4 regions of the Eubacterium sp. 1001713B170207_170306_E7 genome follow, and region 4 is predicted to be linked to each of the others. Evidence: riboswitches for the same ligand, from Rfam matches in the RefSeq annotation. Region 4 holds a riboswitch; each other region holds the start of a gene.
The links. Region 4 has a riboswitch for cobalamin ahead of I2B62_RS06790 (ABC transporter substrate-binding protein). Riboswitches for the same ligand answer to the same signal wherever they lie in the genome.
Positions count from the first base shown of each region.

Region 1: another riboswitch for cobalamin. It lies ahead of I2B62_RS16070 (DUF2284 domain-containing protein); the one in region 4 lies ahead of I2B62_RS06790 (ABC transporter substrate-binding protein).
Region 2: another riboswitch for cobalamin. It lies ahead of I2B62_RS17805 (LytTR family DNA-binding domain-containing protein); the one in region 4 lies ahead of I2B62_RS06790 (ABC transporter substrate-binding protein).
Region 3: another riboswitch for cobalamin. It lies ahead of nikB (nickel ABC transporter permease); the one in region 4 lies ahead of I2B62_RS06790 (ABC transporter substrate-binding protein).

Region 1 covers NZ_JADMVE010000007.1:2,625-7,162, reverse strand. The annotation lists gene I2B62_RS16075 (peptidoglycan DD-metalloendopeptidase family protein) at 1-971, opposite strand, end outside; cobalamin riboswitch at 1,326-1,500, shown strand; gene I2B62_RS16070 (DUF2284 domain-containing protein) at 1,611-2,216, shown strand; gene I2B62_RS16065 (hypothetical protein) at 2,241-2,771, shown strand; gene I2B62_RS16060 (sugar-binding domain-containing protein) at 2,754-3,692, opposite strand; gene I2B62_RS16055 (dihydroxyacetone kinase subunit L) at 3,939-4,538, shown strand, end outside.
Region 2 covers NZ_JADMVE010000008.1:137,595-142,132, forward strand. The annotation lists gene I2B62_RS17800 (ATP-binding protein) at 1-1,220, opposite strand, end outside; gene I2B62_RS17805 (LytTR family DNA-binding domain-containing protein) at 1,255-1,974, opposite strand; cobalamin riboswitch at 2,378-2,540, opposite strand; gene I2B62_RS17810 (MATE family efflux transporter) at 2,576-3,967, opposite strand; gene I2B62_RS17815 (ABC transporter ATP-binding protein) at 3,982-4,538, opposite strand, start outside.
Region 3 covers NZ_JADMVE010000008.1:143,928-148,465, reverse strand. The annotation lists gene I2B62_RS17845 (heavy metal translocating P-type ATPase) at 1-56, opposite strand, end outside; gene I2B62_RS17840 (M14 family metallopeptidase) at 170-1,144, opposite strand; cobalamin riboswitch at 1,380-1,560, shown strand; gene nikB (nickel ABC transporter permease) at 1,701-2,669, shown strand; gene nikC (nickel transporter permease) at 2,670-3,488, shown strand; gene I2B62_RS17825 (ABC transporter substrate-binding protein) at 3,556-4,538, shown strand, end outside.
Region 4 covers NZ_JADMVE010000002.1:313,122-317,659, forward strand. The annotation lists gene I2B62_RS06775 (MTAP family purine nucleoside phosphorylase) at 1-497, shown strand, start outside; gene mtnA (S-methyl-5-thioribose-1-phosphate isomerase) at 814-1,848, shown strand; gene I2B62_RS06785 (sugar phosphate isomerase/epimerase) at 1,858-2,640, shown strand; cobalamin riboswitch at 2,674-2,849, shown strand; gene I2B62_RS06790 (ABC transporter substrate-binding protein) at 2,951-3,901, shown strand; gene I2B62_RS06795 (iron chelate uptake ABC transporter family permease subunit) at 3,968-4,538, shown strand, end outside.

The DNA.
Region 1 (4,538 bases), on a different contig from region 4:
TTCGCAACTGTTTCGGATAAGGTCGTTTCGCTCACAACCTTTCCGTCTTCATAGACGGTTTCGACTTCCTTATCAAGTTCTCCGTTCACACCTTGCTGTGTAACTACAGTTTGATCAACATATACATTCGGATCTTCCTGCTCAACGGTCTGGAAAGGTATGTCTTCTTTTTTAGTAGATGTTTTAGTCAGATTAATCTTTAAGATACTGGAGCTTGTCTCAGTCTCATTATTCTGGTTTTCTACATTCTCATTACTATTATTTTCAACGGTACCTTCAGCTGCTGGAGCTTCCTCTTGGGCTGGCTCATCGCTTTGGTCTCTTGCCACATCGGCTCCACCACGGCTTGCTACCTGGATTGGAGCATTCGTACTCTCTTCACTCTTACTCGGATTAGTATTACCTGTTGCTAAAAGATTAGCGCACTCGTCCGGACTGTTTAAGTCCTCGAGCGGAAAATTCTTAGGCGTTTCTACAACGTCACTCTGGATGTCGCATTTTACCAGCTTATCTGTACCCTGTACGTTACCGATCTTATTAATTGCACCTGCAATACCGGCCTGTACCTGGTCTGATGAAGCTAAGTTACCGACTTCCTGTCCGTCAACCTTTAATTCTACACCATGAACGCCGACCCGAAGGTTCTGGGCGTTCAATGCATCAGTAAATTCTTCCTCTGACAACATTGGTTTATTAAATGTGATGCTCTTTTTAATCTGTATATCATTGTAGACATATGCTGTTTCAATCGACGTTTTCGATCGCATATCCTGCTCTACCTGATCCAGACTCTGTGTAAACACAGCCGCATCTTTGGTATAGCCTAAAACCTCTCCGTCAACCATGACCTTGTAACCAAGACAGGTTGAAGAAAAGAATCCGAGAAGAAGCGCTACACAGAAACCTGTGAATACGACTTTTTCTCTTTTGCTCAAGTGCTTGGCGTAATGCGCAAGCTTCTTAAAAAACATCTGAAACTTGCCACTTGAGCGATGGCTTTCGTTGCTAATGCCTAATCACCACCCTCCTATATAATTTTGACCAAATTGTAAAGTTATTTACAATTTAGATATATTTTAACATATCCTTTGGCACTTGCCAATACCTTAACCGAAATTACTTAATATTTTATGAAAAATTCATTAAAATATACGTGTTTTAGGTTTATTTAAGGCGTCATGAGCACCTTTAGCAAATTTTAAGTATTTTTTTCTTTACATCTAACCGAAAAAGAAAGAGGAAAAATTTGTTGTTAAAAAAAAATTTACGGGAAATCCTCTGCCAGGGCCCAATAAACCTTGACAAAAGAAAATCAAAGGGATATGATAGGGATAACTTAATATTGTAAACATTATGTAAATGGGAAAAAGGTGAAATTCCTTTGCTGTAATCGCAGCTGTAATACAAAATGTCCTCTTGTGTGCCACTGTCCGCCGGATGGGAAGGTAAGAGGAATGCCATTGTAGAGCCAGAAGACCGGCATAATGTTTTCTTAAAACACTCCGATTTAGAGTTATTTAAGAGATACGTTCCCAATCCTTCCGTATTTTTTGCCTTCTCTAGCCGGAGAAGGCTTTTTTATTACACTAAATGAAGGTGAGGTATTCCCATTGATCGAAATAAAAAAACAGGCAAAACCAGCCAAGGAATTTAAAGGCGACACTGCCATCAAAAGCCTGATGACCATCAAACGCCAGCTTGAGGATAAACGCGGGCTGTTCGGTATCCATGAATATGCCTTTGCCAAAACCAGCGACCTGCTGTTTTCCATGGGCACCAGGCTCCTGTGCGAGGGCAACCAGTGCGGCCATTATGGCGCCACCTGGGCCTGCCCGCCGGCAGTGGGCAGCTATGAGAGCTGCGTCACCAAATGCCGCTCCTATGAGAACGTCTGCCTGCTTTCAACGGTCACCGATTTAAAGGGACAGTACGATTTCAAAGGCTGGCACCGGGCCCGCATGTTCCATGAGGCCGCCACAGCCAAGGCTGCCCGGCTTTTCAGAGCCCACTATCCCGGCGCGCTGGTGCTCTCCACGGAGGGCTGTATCCTCTGCGGCCAGTGCACCTATCCCAATGCCCCCTGCCGTTACCCTGACCAGATCTTTCCATCGGTGGAGGGCTACGGCATCGTGGTCATGGACCTGGCAAGCAAAACCGGACTTTCCTACAATAACGGCCCCGAGACCGTCACTTATTTCAGCTTTACCCTGTTTTAACCCTATTCAGAAAGGAGAACCACCATGAACCTGACCATTACCCCCGCTTCCTGTACCGAGCCCCTGCCCCCAGCCGTTTCGGTTTCCGATTTCCACGCACTCAAGGAAAAGTACAGCAGCCTCAGAAAAAAAGCGACCAAAGCTTACTGCGCATTGGACGGCGTTCTTTCCCTGTTTCAGGCCATTGCCCTGGAAAAGGGCATTGACTTTAACCCTGTAGTTTTCTATCCCATGTCCTCCTTTGTGCGAGAGCGGGATATCTGCCGGATAACCGAGCTGCTGCTGGAGAGTGCCTTTTCCGCGGGTGAAAAGAGAGTGGACTTTACCATCAACCTTTTTAACGCAGGCGTTATCTCCCTGTCCCTCAAAACCAGACAGCCCTGCAGGCCTCTTCCCCAGTATACAGAGGAGCTCCAGACCCTGCTCGCAGCCTATGACGGCATACGGGATACCCGGCGGATTGGCGGACGGGAGCTGACTGCCTTTATCCTGAGGCACCGCCACGGCCAGACCGAGGAAAGCTTTGGCAGTGATCTGCTATACGTCCGTTTTTAAGATTTTCTCAGCCGTTTCCTCATCAATGATCAGGTGGCGCGCAAACCCCGTGTTCAGACAGCCGATGGCCGAGCCCACATTGGCCTCGACAGGCACAATGCCAATGAAATTCTTGATCTTGGAAAGCGGCGCCAGGGGAATCTGGATGGCGAAGTCATCCTCTCCCTTAATCTGCTGCCCCTTCCAGTTAAAAAAGTAGGACAGAATATTGGAGGTTGCCCGCTCCGTGATCAAACGCCGCCCAAAGCGCAGGGCGGTGGCATGATCCGGCACGCAGGGATAGCCGCCAAGGGTCACCAGCGCGGTATCCGTCTTTTTCCACAGAGCCAGAATACTGTTGTAATTATCCGTGGTCACAAACAAATCCCGCTCCTGCTTGGTCGTGGGAAAGGCCGGCGAGATTAAAAAGTCCGCCTCAAAGCCCGTCTTCCGGGCAAACTCTGTGGCCAGCTCATTGGGGTGATAGCCCTTATGAGGCACTGTCGCTGTTCCGATCAGAGGGCAGACCTTTCCGCTGTACTGTCCGGCGAGCTCCCTGTTCGCCAGAATATCAATGACCCGGCTGATGTTATAACCCCAGCCAAGGCCCAGGATACGGGTTTTCGGAAGAATCTCCAGAAGGAAATCCACAGCGGCTTCATAAAGACGCTCCTGAGTTTCATTCTTATCCTCCGTACAGCTGACAACTTGGCAGCTCTTTAAGCCAAAGCGGTTGCAAAGCTCCCGGCTCTTTCCAATGCTGGTGCTGTCAAAGGACTTAATCTCAATTTTGACAATCCCCTCTCTGCGGGCTTTGTTCAGCAGATTGCTGACCGAGGGCCGCGAGATCCCCATGGACTTTGCGATCTCAGCCTGAGTCATATTCTCTTCATAATACATTTGCGCCGCAGTAATAAGACGGATCAGTTCTTTCTCTTTCATGATGCTCTCCTTATACAAATGTCAACAGCTTTTTTCTAAATATACTCTATTTTTTGACAAATGTCAATCTGTTGCTTTTAAGACTCAAAACCCGCAATACTTAACATTTGTCAATAAATCCCTCATTTTTTCTGTTTTTAGGGTGATTTTTAATGTTTTTAAATTATTTTACGTTTTTATTATTGACAAATGTTAAATCCAGTGATATTCTATAAGCAAGTTGAAACCGATACCGGAGGTGAGCGTATGCCAGTAGAAACCTTAAAAATCAAGAACATGTTATTGACATCTGCTAATAAAATTAAAAGCAGTGTCGAAAATTTAACCAAGCTGGACTGTGAGCTCGGTGATGGCGACCATGGAACCACCATGGAGAAGATCGCCAAGGCCATGATCTCAGAAGTCGATGCCTGGAACGAAGAAACCAACCTCAAAGAAGCGCTGGAAGCCCTGAACGATACCCTTGAGGATATCAGCGGCGGCTCCGCAGCTCCCCTGTTTGGCTCCTTTATCTGCGGAATGGCCGAAGCGGCCGACCCCAGCGAGGATACCGACAGCTTTATCAAAACCATCCTGCTTGGCGCCTATGAAGAATTTTTCGATACATCCGGCGCAAAGCCCGGCGGCAAATCCATGATGGACGCCATTTACCCTGCGACCGAGGTGATCCGAAACTCAGACAAAATCACTCAGGAAGTCCTGAACCAGGCTGCCAAAGCTGCCCGTGAAGGCTCCAATGCAACCTCAGAGATGCTCGGAAAGTACGGACGCGCCCGCTACATCGGCGACCGGGCCATCGGCCATATTGATCCCGGCTCCGTATCCTTTGCCCTGTTCTACGAAGGC
Region 2 (4,538 bases), on a different contig from region 4:
TCCACGGCTGATTCGACGTTTTTAAGTCCTAATCCCATATGCTTACCACCTTTTGTAGATACAAGGGTATCTTTATCCCAAGCCAACTCTCCATTATATTGATTGCGGATACTGATAGTCACAAATTGATTGAATTTAAAGACTCTTAAAACAATCATTCTTCTTTCTATGGGAATTTTAGTGCATGCTTCAATCGCATTATCCAGCAAATTCGAGAAAATTGTGGTCATATCAAAAGGATCAATAAAGTTAAAATCGATATCTTCCACTTCAATATTTAACTCAATTCTTAATTCATCACATTTTAGTATTTTATCATTAACAATAATTGTCAATATACGGTTTTTACATTTAAAACGGCCTGAAAGAGCGTCCATACTCTCTAAAATTGTTTGCGCATAATACTTAGCTTCAATACCACTTCCTGAAATATATAATTCCTCTAAGGTTTGCATGTGATTCTTCATATCATGAATCAATCGCCTAGAATGATCATATTGGGCTTCAATATTATGATAATAGTTATTTTGCATAGACAATTGCTGATCTCTTAGTTTCATTTCATTTTCCAAAGTATATTTTTGAGAAATAGCTTCAAAAAGATAAATCAAGTAAATATCTAATCCTAAAAATCCAACACTCAAAATAGTTAAAACAACACTTGTAATGGAAGTGTCAATGATAATAGAAATATAATCTATTATTAAAATTTCAAAAAGTGCTAAGATTATTAAAAAGATATTTTGTTGTGTTGCTATTTTACCAAATTCATGCTTTTTCATTATTACAATAAGAGGTCTATAAAAACACAAAAGCATCACTTGACTTGCCAAACCTGAAAAAAATAACGCGGCACTATTTCCCATAATAATTTCCATTGTTCTACCGCTAAGAACAGAAAAAGCTAACACAGAAATGGTGTCCATAATAAACATATATAAATAAAACAACAAACTTGCACCAACAATTTTTCTTTTCATTGGTGCATCAAACAAACAAATTCCAACTAAGCAGGTCGCTAATAATCCATAAAAACTTTTCAGCAAAGGAATTCTCAATTGATTAACTATAATCGCAAAAGATACAAACATAAAATAAGAAAGCACATAAATTGACATAGTGTATTTTTTCTTAAATAGTTTAAACATAAATTTAAACAGAACATATCCTGATATACTGTACCACAATATCAAATTTCCCCAATAAAACACATTATCCATACTTTTCCTCGAACGTATCTCTTAAGCCAATCCGCTACAGCAGCTTAAAATTCTCCTCAATATAATCAAACAGACGCGCCTTAAATTCCACGGCGCGTTTCTGGGCAATGGGTAGGGTTTCGCCGTTATCCAGGAACAGGTCGGCCCCGGCGATGCGCTTGCAGTGGAACAGGTTCACAATCACGCTTTTATGGCAGTACTCAAAATCAAAGTCCCCGACCTTTTCCATGATCTCTGACAGGACGCCGTTAAATTCAAAATCGCCCTGGGTGGTGCTCATTTTGATCTTTCTCCGGACGCGCTCAAAATAATAAATATCGTTGCTGGCAAAGACTTTCAGCTCGCCGCCCATCATCAGCGAGACGTCGTGGCTCTTGTTTTCCTTCTCGATAAAATCAAAAACCTCGGTCAGCACCATGTTAACCTTGGCGGTGTTAAAGGGCTTGACCAGATACTCAAACGCGTGCACGGCAAAGGCGTTGCGCATGTAATGGGTATAGCTGGTGATAAAGATAAGCTTTACCCGGGCGTCCCATTTGCGGATCTGCTTGGCCGTGTCGATTCCGTCGGTGCCGGGCATCTCCACGTCAAGAAAAAGGATATCAAACTGGATACGGTCCTCAAGCACTTCACTGCCGTCATGATAAACATACGTCTCCACATCAATACTGTGTTCCTCACCATATTTGATGATGAGCGCCTCAAGCTTTTCCGCAATTAAAGCATTGTCATCGCAAATTCCAATTCTAATCATCCCATTTTCTGCCTTTCCGATATTTCTTTCATTATATCATATTTTCTTCTAACACCCTATAAAAAGGCGTGATGAAGTTCATTCCTACCAAATATTCTATACCATATAATGACGCTTTGAAAACCAGAATTTTAACATTTTTTTCAAAAAAAGAAAAGCCCCGGCGTTTGGGACTTTTCTAAAAAAGGGAGGGTTTTTCAGCCTCGCTGACTGAAAAGAGGATTTAATGACACCTGTCTGATGGAACAGGCATTATGAGATCTAATTAAATACGAATGATAAGGCGACCGTCCTTAAATTCCATAAAAAAATCCCTCTCGGATTCAGAGAGGGATGAACGAACACAGTTATACTGGATGGTAAAGGTTTTGTTTCGTTTCTTAAGCACTCTAAATCGGAGTCTTTTAAGAACCAATCACTATGTCGGTCTTCTGGCTCAGCAATATCGTCTTTCCGCCTTCCCATCATCATTGACAGTGGCTTTTCAGAAAGCATTTTGCATTACAGCTGCGATTACAGCAAGGGATTTACACCCTTTTCCCACTACATAGGATCATTCAATATTTAATTAACTTCATCATACGCTCTTTGGGCGGATTTGTCAACAGCTTCTTTTTAATTCTTTACGATTTTTCAGGCGGACCCTTTCCGTCCGCCAGCCGCCTCTATAATAATAGAGCACAAGCACTGCCCCGGTCACGATCCAGGTCAGCGGATAGCTCAGGTAGATCATGCGCGCGTCGTGTACAAACCGCAGAGTGGTAAAAATCCAGCCCAGCCGCAGGCCGCACATGCACACCAGAGTAATGACCATGGGGATGACCGTGGCTCCGGCACCCCGCAAAACACCCACAAACACCTGATCGGCGGCGTAGATGCCGTAAAGGGGCACCACGGTGTACAGCTGGCGCATACCGTTTAAAACCACTGCCTCGTCCGAGGTAAACATGCCCAGGATCAACCGGGCGTTCAGGATAATCATTACGCCCAGGCCAAGGGTCACGCCAACGCACAGCAGCAGGCAGACGTTCTTGCCCTTCACCACCCGCTCCCAGTGTCCCGCGCCCATATTTTGGCCCACGAAGTTGGAGATGGCCAGACAGAAGGCGTCAATGGGCATAAAAAGAAACCCGTCGATCTTCATATAAGCGGTAAAGCCGGCCATTACCTCCAGCCCAAAGGTATTGATCTGGGACTGGACCACCACATTGGAAAAGCAGACCAGCACAGACTGCAGGCCGGCGGGCAGGCCGATGCGCACAATATCCCTGAGTGTCTGAGCGTGAAACCGGATTCTCGCTGGCCGCAGCCGGTAGATGGGGTCGGCCCTCAGCAGGATAATGACAATGAGCACAGCGGCGGCCAGCTGGGCCAGGGCAGTAGCCAGCGCAGCGCCGGCAACACCCATGCCCAGCGGACCCACAAAGAGCAGGTCAAGCCCGATGTTCAGCACCACCGTGACCACCAGACAGGCCAGCGGGGTTTTGGAATCACCCACAGCGCGCAGGACACCGCTGCCAATGTTGTAAAGGGTCATGGGGATCATGCCCAGAAAATAGATGCGGATATAGGGTACGGCGTATGCCAGCCCGGCCTCGGGAATGTTCATCATCTGCAGCATGGCCGGCGCAAAGGCCAGCCCCAGAACAGTGAGGACAAGGCCGGACACCAGGCTCAGGGCTACGGCGGTGTGTACAGCCTCCTGCACCTTATCGTATTTTCGGCTGCCAAAAAACTGTGAAATCAGCACGCTGGCCCCGATAGACAGGCCGATAAAAAAATAGATCATAAAGGTGATGAGCAGGCTGCTTGCGCCTACGGCTGCCAGCGCGTCTGCTCCCACCAAACGGCCGACGATCACGGCATCCGCGGTGTTGTACAGCTGTTGGCAGAGGTTGGAGAACATGAGGGGCAGGGCGAACAGCAGCAGCTGCCGCCCGATCCTGCCCTCGGTCATCTGGCCCTTTAACGGGATTTCACGGGTTTCTTCCATATGGGTTTCCTTAATTAATAGAGATGGCAGGCCACCTGGTGGCCTGGCGCCACATCCTTCAGGACAGGCTTGTTCGTTTTGCAGACCGGCATACATTTTTGACACCGCCCGGCAAAGGGACAGCCCGGCGGTAAATCCAGCGGGCTCGGCGGGTCGCCGTCAATGGTTTCGATCTTTTGACAGCAGTCCATATGCAGTGAGAACACAGACCCCAGCAGCGCCTGAGTATAGGGGTGCATGGCGGCTTCACACAGCTGCCCGCCCGGCACAGTCTCCACGATATTGCCCAGATACATGACGGCCAGCCGGTGGCTCAGGCTCTGGACCAGGGCCATATCGTGACAGATAAAGAGCATGGCAATGTTTTTTTCCCGCTGAAGCCGGGTGAGCAGTGCCACGATTTTCTTCTGAATGGAAACATCCAAGGCCGAGGTGGCCTCGTCGCAGACCAGCACCTCCGGGTTCAGGGCCAGAGCTCTGGCAATGCCCACCCGCTGGAGCTGGCCCCCGCTCATGTTGTGGGGGTAGCGGCTCATAAAATCCGCGTCCAGCTCGACCATCTCAAGCAGCT
Region 3 (4,538 bases), on a different contig from region 4:
TTTGAAGCGCAGTTGGCGCAGCCCAGGTGCTCTAATATATAAGTCTTTGTTGCCATAATGGCCTCCTCGGAAAGTTGGATTAAAATATGATGAATAAAACATATGAATCATTGTTCATATGTTAATATTAACTGTCCGGAGGTTGTTTGTCAAGGGGTAATAGCAAAAATTAACGGGTCATTCCTGTGGTTTCCGCAAATTTGCCGTAGGTGATAAGCTCGCAGAAATCATCGGTCCAGAGGGTGGCGGACTGGTAGAGGACCACGCCGTCGTATTCGGCGTGGTAGGTGTCGAGGATTTTGCCGAAATAATCCCTGACCTCACCGAGGCGCTGGCCCTTGGCGATGAGCTCGCCCACCTTTACCTCGGGATACCAGAGGCCGTGATGTGTGGGCATAAGGTATACCAGATCAATCAGGTCCACAGGGCGGTGCCGCTGCTCGGGATCGCCGGCCAGCAGGCCGAGGTGCTTGAGAATATTGATGACATCCTTCTTATCTGCGTCGACCTCTGCCTGGGTAAAACGGCCCGCGCAGCCGCGTTCCAGCAGGATGCTGGGGATGCCGAGCACGCCGGCATAATTGTAGGCTCCGGTGGTGGCGGTGGATTTGACCATATAGGGCACGTCGACATGAAGGGCGGCCTGCCGGGCGGCTTCGGAAACCGCGGGGTCTGCCGCGCCCACGTAGTATACATAAGGCGTCAGGTCCTCAAAAATTTCGCCGCAGTGCAGGTCGATGTAGAAATCAATCTGAGAATAAAGGCTGTACTCAAAGAAATGGGCGACGCGGTCGGCCAGAGTGCCCTCGTGGGTTCCGGGAAAGACCCGATTGAGATTTTTATTGTCCTGCGGCATGAGTGTGGGGTAGCGGGACTCAAAGCCCGGAATATTAACAGGGTGGATGAGGATAAGATTTCCCTTCAGATGCCCGGGGGCAATTTCGCCGGCCAGCTGGATGGCGGCCTCGATGCCCACGTACTCGCAGCTGTGGATACCGCTGGTGATGAGCACGGTTTTTCCGCTGCCCGCGCCGTTGACCAGGGTGACGGGAACCTCGATTTCTGTGTGTGGGATGGGCAGCATGCCCTGGACTTTCTCGCCGGGGGCGGCTGTCAGTGTGCCGATGGATAGGTTTTTTTTCATTGCGGACTCCTTTCGTTTTTGAAATAATTTTGATTTAAGCCGATTGCCTTGAGTATAAGGCATGGCGAAAACCAATGTCAAGCAGAAAAAAATAAAAGCAAAAAATATACCGGGTGGGGGTATCTGCTTAAATTTATTGCTTTTATTTTTAAAAAAGACTGGACAAATGCACGAAAGTTCAGTATAATTTAAGCAATTTCACAGTTTACCATAGTGAAATATCCGTTTTTAAAATTTAATCATGCCAAATACAAGTTCCCGATCGGGGATTAAAAGAGAAACCGGTGCAAATCCGGTACGATCCCGTCACTGTAATAGGGAGTAGTCCGCAAGATGTCACTGAGGCACAGCCTTGGGAAGGCGTGGACATACGAAGAACTTAAGTCAGGAGACCTGCTTGTATTGTTGTTTTTAGTAATCTTACGGTAGATAGGAGGGCTTTGTTTTCATTCAGCCGTCTGGGCTGTTTTTTTAATGATTTTCATGCCCTTTCCCTTTTATTCTCCGTTTCGGATTGTTACCCGTATTGCCATTTTGACAGAGGAGGATTTCTTTATTGAACACGAAACAGCTTGTTAACCGTTTGCTGCAAATCGTACTGGTGCTTTTTGGCATCAGCTTTCTGACCTTTTGCCTGACTTATTTATCCCCCGGTGACCCGGCCGAGCTGATGCTGGTGGCCGGCGGCACACCGCCGTCTGAGGAGCTGCTGGCGGAAACCCGGGAGGAAATGGGCCTCAACGACCCGTTTCTGGTGCAGTATGGCAACTGGCTTAAGGGCTTTGTGACTGGGGATATGGGGACATCCTATTCCTCGAAAACGCCGGTGAGCGCAGTGCTGCTTGACTGCCTTGGACCGACCCTGGAGCTGGCGGCCGCGTCGCTCATTCTGATGCTTGTGATCTCCATTCCCCTGGGGATTCTGGCAGCCGTGTACCAGAATCGCTTTCCGGATTACCTGGTGCGGGGATTGTCCTTTATTGGCGTATCCTTTCCAGGCTTCTGGATCGGCCTGGTGCTGCTGTACGTGTTTGGCCTCAAGCTGAACTGGTTTCCCATCGCCACCTCGGGCACGGGCTTTATGAAGCTGGTGCTGCCTGCGGTCACGCTGGCCATTGCCATGTCGGCCAAATATACAAGACAGGTGCGCACCGCGGTGCTGGAGGAGCTGCGCCAGGATTACGTGGCCGGGGCCCGGGCCCGCGGCCTTAAGGAATCGGCCATACTGTGGCGGGAGGTGCTGCCAAACGCCATGCTGCCGCTGGTAACCCTGCTGGGCCTGTCCCTGGGCTCGCTGCTGGGCGGCACGGCGGTAGTGGAGATTATTTTCTCTTGGCCCGGCCTGGGAAAAATGGCTGTGAATGCCATCGCCGCCCGGGACTATCCGCTGGTTCAGGGTTATGTGATCTGGATCGCCCTGATTTACATGGTCATCAATCTGCTGGTGGATTTCTCCTACGGCTATCTGGACCCGAGGCTGCGGGAGCTGCACCGGGAAGTAAAAAGAAAGGCGGTGAAGGCGTAAATGAAAGCTTTTTTCAGGCAGAACAGGCTTTTTGCCATCTGCGGGATGCTGGCGGCGGTGATTGTTCTGATCGCGGTGTTTGCGCCGTGGATCGCGCCCCACGATCCCTATGAGACCATTATGCAGAACGCGCTCAGACCGCCGTCGGCTGAATACCCCTGTGGTACAGACCAGCTGGGACGCTGTGAGCTGTCCAGGATCATCTACGGGACGCGGGCGTCGCTGGAAATGACGCTGACGCTGGTGGTTATTGTCTTTGGGGTCGGGACATTTCTCGGTATGGTCGCCGGCTATTTCGGCGGCGCGGTGGACGCGGTAATCATGCGGATCTCGGACATGATGATCTCTTTTCCGGGCATGGTCCTGGCCATTGCCATTGCCGGGATGCTGGGGCCGAGCCTGTTTAACACAGTCATCGCCCTGGCGGTGGTGAGCTGGACAAAATACGCCCGGCTGAGCCGCAGCCTGGTGCTCAAGATTAAAAACAGCGCGTACATTTCCGCGGCGGTGGTCACAGGAGCGCGGACCGGCCGGGTACTGGGCGGTTATGTGGTGCCAAACATCATTCCGACCATGATCGTAACCGCGGCCATGGACGTGGGTACCATGATGCTTGAGCTGGCGGCGCTCTCCTTTCTGGGACTGGGGGCACAGCCGCCCACACCGGAATGGGGCTTGATGCTCAATGAAGGGCGGCAGTACCTGCAGACCGCGCCCTGGCTTATGCTGTTCCCGGGCATCGCCATTTTTATGGTGGTTTCGGTGTTTAACCTGATGGGGGACGGACTCCGGGATATACTGGACCCGCGTCAGGATTAGAGCAGCGGGTCTGCAAAATAAACAAGGTTTTTATTTTAATTTTCATATGAATATGAGAGGAGACAAAATGAGTAAATTTAAGAAACTGGTATTAGCAGTGGCGATTCTGGCCATGACGGCGACAGGATTATCGGGCTGCGGAGGCAGCGGAGGTTCTTCGGGATCCTCAGATCAGCTGAACATCGGGGTGACGAGCTTCGCGGATACGCTGGAGCCGACCGAGCAGTATTTCAGCTGGGTGGTCATGCGCTACGGCGTGGGTGAAACCCTGGTAAAGTTCAACGAGGAGATGGGCGCAGAGCCCTGGCTGGCGGAGAGCTGGGAGCTGGGCAGCGACAACCTGACCTGGACCTTTAAAATCCGCGACGGCGTCAAGTTCTCAAACGGCACCCCGCTGACGGCTGACCTGGTCAAGGCGTCGCTGGAACGGACTTTTGAGATGAGCAAGCGCGCCAGCTCGGACTTTTTCCAGTACGACGCCATGACGGTGGACGGCTCAAACCTGGTGATCAAGACCAAAAGTCCGACACCGGGGCTGCCTGGCTGCCTGGCCGATCCGCTGTTTTTGATCGTGGACACCACTGTGGATACCACCGCCTTTGCCACAGACGGGCCAATCTGTACAGGGCCTTACGCGGTCAAGTCCTTTGACAAGGAAAAATGCGTGGTGGTAAAGAATGAAAATTACTGGGACGGTGAGGTACCATACAATGAAGTGAACATCCAGGTCATCGACGACGCCAACACCCGCGCCATGGCGCTCCAGTCCGGCGAGGTAGATATGGCTGTTAACATCAGCAGCAGCGATTTATCCCTGTTTGAGGGCAACGACCAGTTTGACATCAACAGCATCGCATCGCTGCGGACGGTGCTTTCCTTTATGAACCAGCGGGGAGCCCTGGCCGACCTGAAGGTACGCCAGGCAGTAATCCGCGCCATGGACCGCCAGACCTACGCAGATAACCTGCTCCACGGCACCTTTGAGGCCGGAAAAGCGCCGATTCCCCCGTCACTGGATTACGGCTTTGACAGCTTGAAGGATGAAAACAC
Region 4 (4,538 bases):
CCTGCTGCGTGGGCTCGCTGCGTCCGGAGATCGCACCCGGCGATTTTGTGGTCACCGACCAGTTTATCAACATGACCTCAGGCCGCAGGGATACCTTTAACGAGTCCCCCAATGTGGTGCATCTGAGCTCAGCCGATCCCTACGATTCCGGCCTGCGCCAGATTGCTCTCGAGGAAGCGGAAAAACTGGGCATCAAAACCCACGACGGCGGCACCATTGTCGTGATCAACGGACCGAGGTTCTCAACCCGTGCCGAAAGCCGCATGTTCGCCATGATGGGAGCTGACGTGGTCAATATGACCCAGTATCCGGAGGGGTACCTGTGTCTGGAAAAGGGCATTCCGGTTGTCAACATCGCCCTGATCACAGACTACGACGCCGGACTGGAGGGCCGCCCGGATATCAAGCCGGTACAGGCTGAGGATGTGGTGCGCGTGCTCGAGGATAACAACGACCGTGTAAAACAGCTGATTTTTAAGATGATTGAACGCATATAAAAAAAGATACCTCCCTTAAAATATAGGTGAGGCCAGATTGTCAAAGCGTTAGCGCAGCACGAGACTGCGCCTTTTATCCAGATAAGGAAAAAGGTCCAGGCGCTGCGGATAACGGTCAGGAATCGTGCCGTTTTACTGGAACAGCCGGACAATGGAGAGATCAGGCGTTAACTTCAGTGAAGAAAATGCAGATGTGAGTGCAGTACTCGCAGGACGCTTTTTCTTACTTAGGTAAAAGGCTTTGTCTCACAGTTTTTGACATTCTGCCCTCCCTTAACCAAGGGAGGCTTTTTCAGATACCGAGAAAGGAAGAATGATGAAACCTGTTTATTATGAAAACGGCGCTTTAAAAATGCTTGACCAGACTCTGCTGCCAACCGAGGAGGTAACGCACAGTTACACCGACTACCGTGAGATTGCCGTCGCCATTGTGGATATGATTGTCCGCGGCGCGCCGGCCATCGGCGTGACTGCCGGGTACGGCGTTTATTTTGGCGCGTTGGAATTTGAGAAGCTGCCGCAGCAGGCCTTTTTAAAAGAAATGGAGACTGTCTGCCAGGTGCTCCGTGCAACCCGGCCGACCGCGGTCAACCTGTTTTGGGCAGTGGACCGGATGGAAGGCGTGATCAAGGCCAACGCGGAAAAAACACCGGTGGCGATCACGGCGCTTTTGAAAGCCGAGGCGGACGCCATCTGCGCCGAGGATATCCAGATGTGCCGGGATATGGGCGCTTACGGCGCAGAGCTGATCCACCGCAAGGATACCATCCTGACCCACTGTAACGCAGGCGCCCTCGCCACAGCCGATTACGGGACAGCCCTCGGTGTTGTGCGCGCCGCCTGGGAGGCAGGGAAAGAAATTTCCGTCTACGCCGATGAGACAAGACCCTTTCTGCAGGGAGCCCGTCTGACCGCCTACGAGCTGCACAAGGACGGCATTCCGGTCACGCTGATCACAGACAATATGGCTGGCTGGATGATGAAGCAGGGAAAGATTGACTGTGTGGTGGTAGGTGCGGACCGCATTGCCCGAAATGGCGATGTGGCTAACAAGATCGGAACCTACAGCGTGTCCATTCTGGCAAAGGCTCACGGTATTCCCTTCTACGTGGCGGCGCCGACCTCAACCATTGATTTTAATATGTGGTCTGGCGAGGATATTGTCATTGAAGAGCGGGATACCCGTGAGATCAGCCATATCAAGGGACAGCAGATTGCCCCGGACGGCGTGCGCATGGAAAACCCGGCCTTTGACGTCACCCCGCATCAGAATGTTACGGCCATCATCACCGAGAAGGGCGTTGTGTATCCGCCCTTTGACCTGAGCATCCCCAGGCTTCAGAATGAATAGGAGAGACGAATGAAATACAGTATGTTTTCGTGGTTTGGCTACTTCATGCCCTTTGAGGAGCGCATTGACGTGATCAAAGCCGCCGGCTTTGACGAGGTCATGATTTCCTGGGAGGACGAGTGCGAGCCCTACCATCTGGAAAAAGAAAAATTTCCAGACATTGTGCGGAGCAAAGAGCTTGGGATCACCAATATTCACGCGCCCTTTATTGGTTATAACGACATTTGGGAAAAGGAGCCTGCACAAACCAGAGAGCTTTTAGAAACCTTTGTCAGCTTTGTGCGGGACTGCCGAACCTTTGAGATTCCGGCTGTGGTGGTGCACACCAATGATCTGGACCTCGGCCCCTATAAGTGGGAAAACGGCCTAGCCTTTTTCTCAGCGCTGGCGGAGGCCGGAGAGAAGTACGGAGTGGATATCGCAGTCGAAAATGTGTCGCGCCCGTTTTTGCTGAAAGGCCTGCTGGACGCCATTCATACCGACCATTTTGGCATGTGCTATGACAGTTCCCATGATTATATGCTGCACTGCGGCAGAGGAAAGATCCTCAAAACCTATAAAGACCGCATCAAGGCGCTGCACCTGTCCGATAACGACCTGCACATCGACCGGCACTGGATACCGGGCGAGGGAGAGATTCCCTTCGGTGAGGTCATGCCGGAGATTTTGAGTACGGGGATCGACTTTATCTCCTACGAGGTCATTGCCAGCGAAGAATGGAAAAAGCGGGAGCCCCTTGATTTCTGCCGTGCGGTTCGCAGCAGTCTGGACCTGGATAACAATAATTTCTAATTGCACAATTCGGGGATTTGTGCTAAACTTCAATTAACAACTTAATGATGCTGTTTTGTTAGAGGAAAGCGGTTGAAATCCGCTACAGCCCCCGCTACTGTAATTGCAGACAAGATCCTCATAGACCACTGTCAGGCGTATCCTGATGGGAAGGGAGGATGGAGAAGGAAGCAAGAGTCAGGACACTTGAAGCAAAGCAATATAATCACTTCGGAGGGAAGCAGAGGATTGTATGTCACAAATAATCCGGCCTTTCCTTTGGGGTCGGTTTTCTTTGTTTTAAGCAGTTTTAAATTTTTGGGAGGGACCAATGAAAAAGAGAGTATTGAAAAGTTTGCTGATGGCCCTGGCCTGTGCGGCGCTGTTATCTGGCGCGGCGGGCTGCAGTTCAAAGGATCAGGGGAGCGGCAGCGTGTCCGGCGCAGTGACCGGAGACACCGCTTATCCCGTTTCCATTACCGATGATCTGGGAAATAATGTGGAAATCGAAAAGGAACCCACAAAGATCGTTTCTCTGTCGCCCGCGAATACCGAAATCCTGTTCGCGCTGGGTGTGGGAGACAAGGTGGTCGGAAAGACAGATTACTGCAATTATCCGGAGGAAGCCGCCCAGGTGGCAACCATCGGTGATTACAATAACCCCAATGTGGAAAAGATTATTTCTTTGGCGCCGGACGTTATTCTGGCGGGTGATCTGATCAGCGATGACGTCCGCAGCCAGCTTGAAGCCACGGGCGCGAAGGTCATTACCTATACACCGATGTCAGTAGACGCGGTGGAAAGCACCATCATCAACACAGGTAAGGTGGTTAACACCAATGATAAGGCCAGGGAAATCACTGACAGCATGACGAAAAAATACGAAGAAATCAAGGAAAAGGCAGCGGCGGCTGACCCGCAGAAATCCGTTTTTATTGATATCGGTGGTTACTACAGCGCTGGGGACAACTCCCTGCTGGGCAACATGCTCAAGGATATTAACGCCAAAAACATTGCCTCCGACGCCGGCACAGACTGGCCGCAGCTGAGCGTTGAACAGATCATCGCAAAGAACCCGGATGTCTATGTGTCCTTCTTTACCACACCGGACGAAATTAAAAAGGTACCGGGCTTTGACCAGATCAATGCGGTTAAGAATAACGCCATTGTCTACTATGAAATGCTTTCTCCGGACAGCGACCTGATCCAGCGTCCAGGACCCCGTATTGTCGATGGACTGGAGCTTCTGGCTACAGCGGTCTACCCGGACCAATTTAAGTAAAAAGACTTCTCCGCAGGTGCCAGCCGCCTGCGGAGGTTTTAAACAGACGGTTAAGGAAGAGGACGGATGAAAATAAAGTTAAAAAAATACGCGATGCCCTTATCCATTGCAGGGTGCCTGATCTTAATTTATTTATGCACCATCGTAGGCATTACCTCCATTCCCTTTGGCGAGGCCAACCGGATTTTGCTGCATGAAGTCCTGCACCTGCCTGTGAATATGGATGGCATCTCTGCCGGCAACATTGCGATTATCTGGAATGTCCGGCTGCCACGGGTCATTCTGGGCTTTCTGACAGGTGGGGCGCTGGCGGTCTGCGGCGCAGCCTACCAGGGGATTTTTAAGAATCCCATGGCGGATCCTTTTATTCTGGGGGTTTCCTCCGGCGCTGCGCTGGGCGCTTCCATCGGCATTGTCATGCATTTTTCAACAGGCTTCCTGGGATTGAACGGAATCGCTGTTTTGGCCTTTGTAGGCGCCTTTCTGGCGATCTTTTTAGTGTACAACATTTCAAAGGTCGGGAGAAAAGTGCCGGTTGCGTCCCTTCTGCTGAGCGGGATCGCCGTGAGCCAGTCGCTGACGGCTTTTATGTCCCTGCTTATGATTTTCAATGTTCAGAGCATGAATCAGATTATGT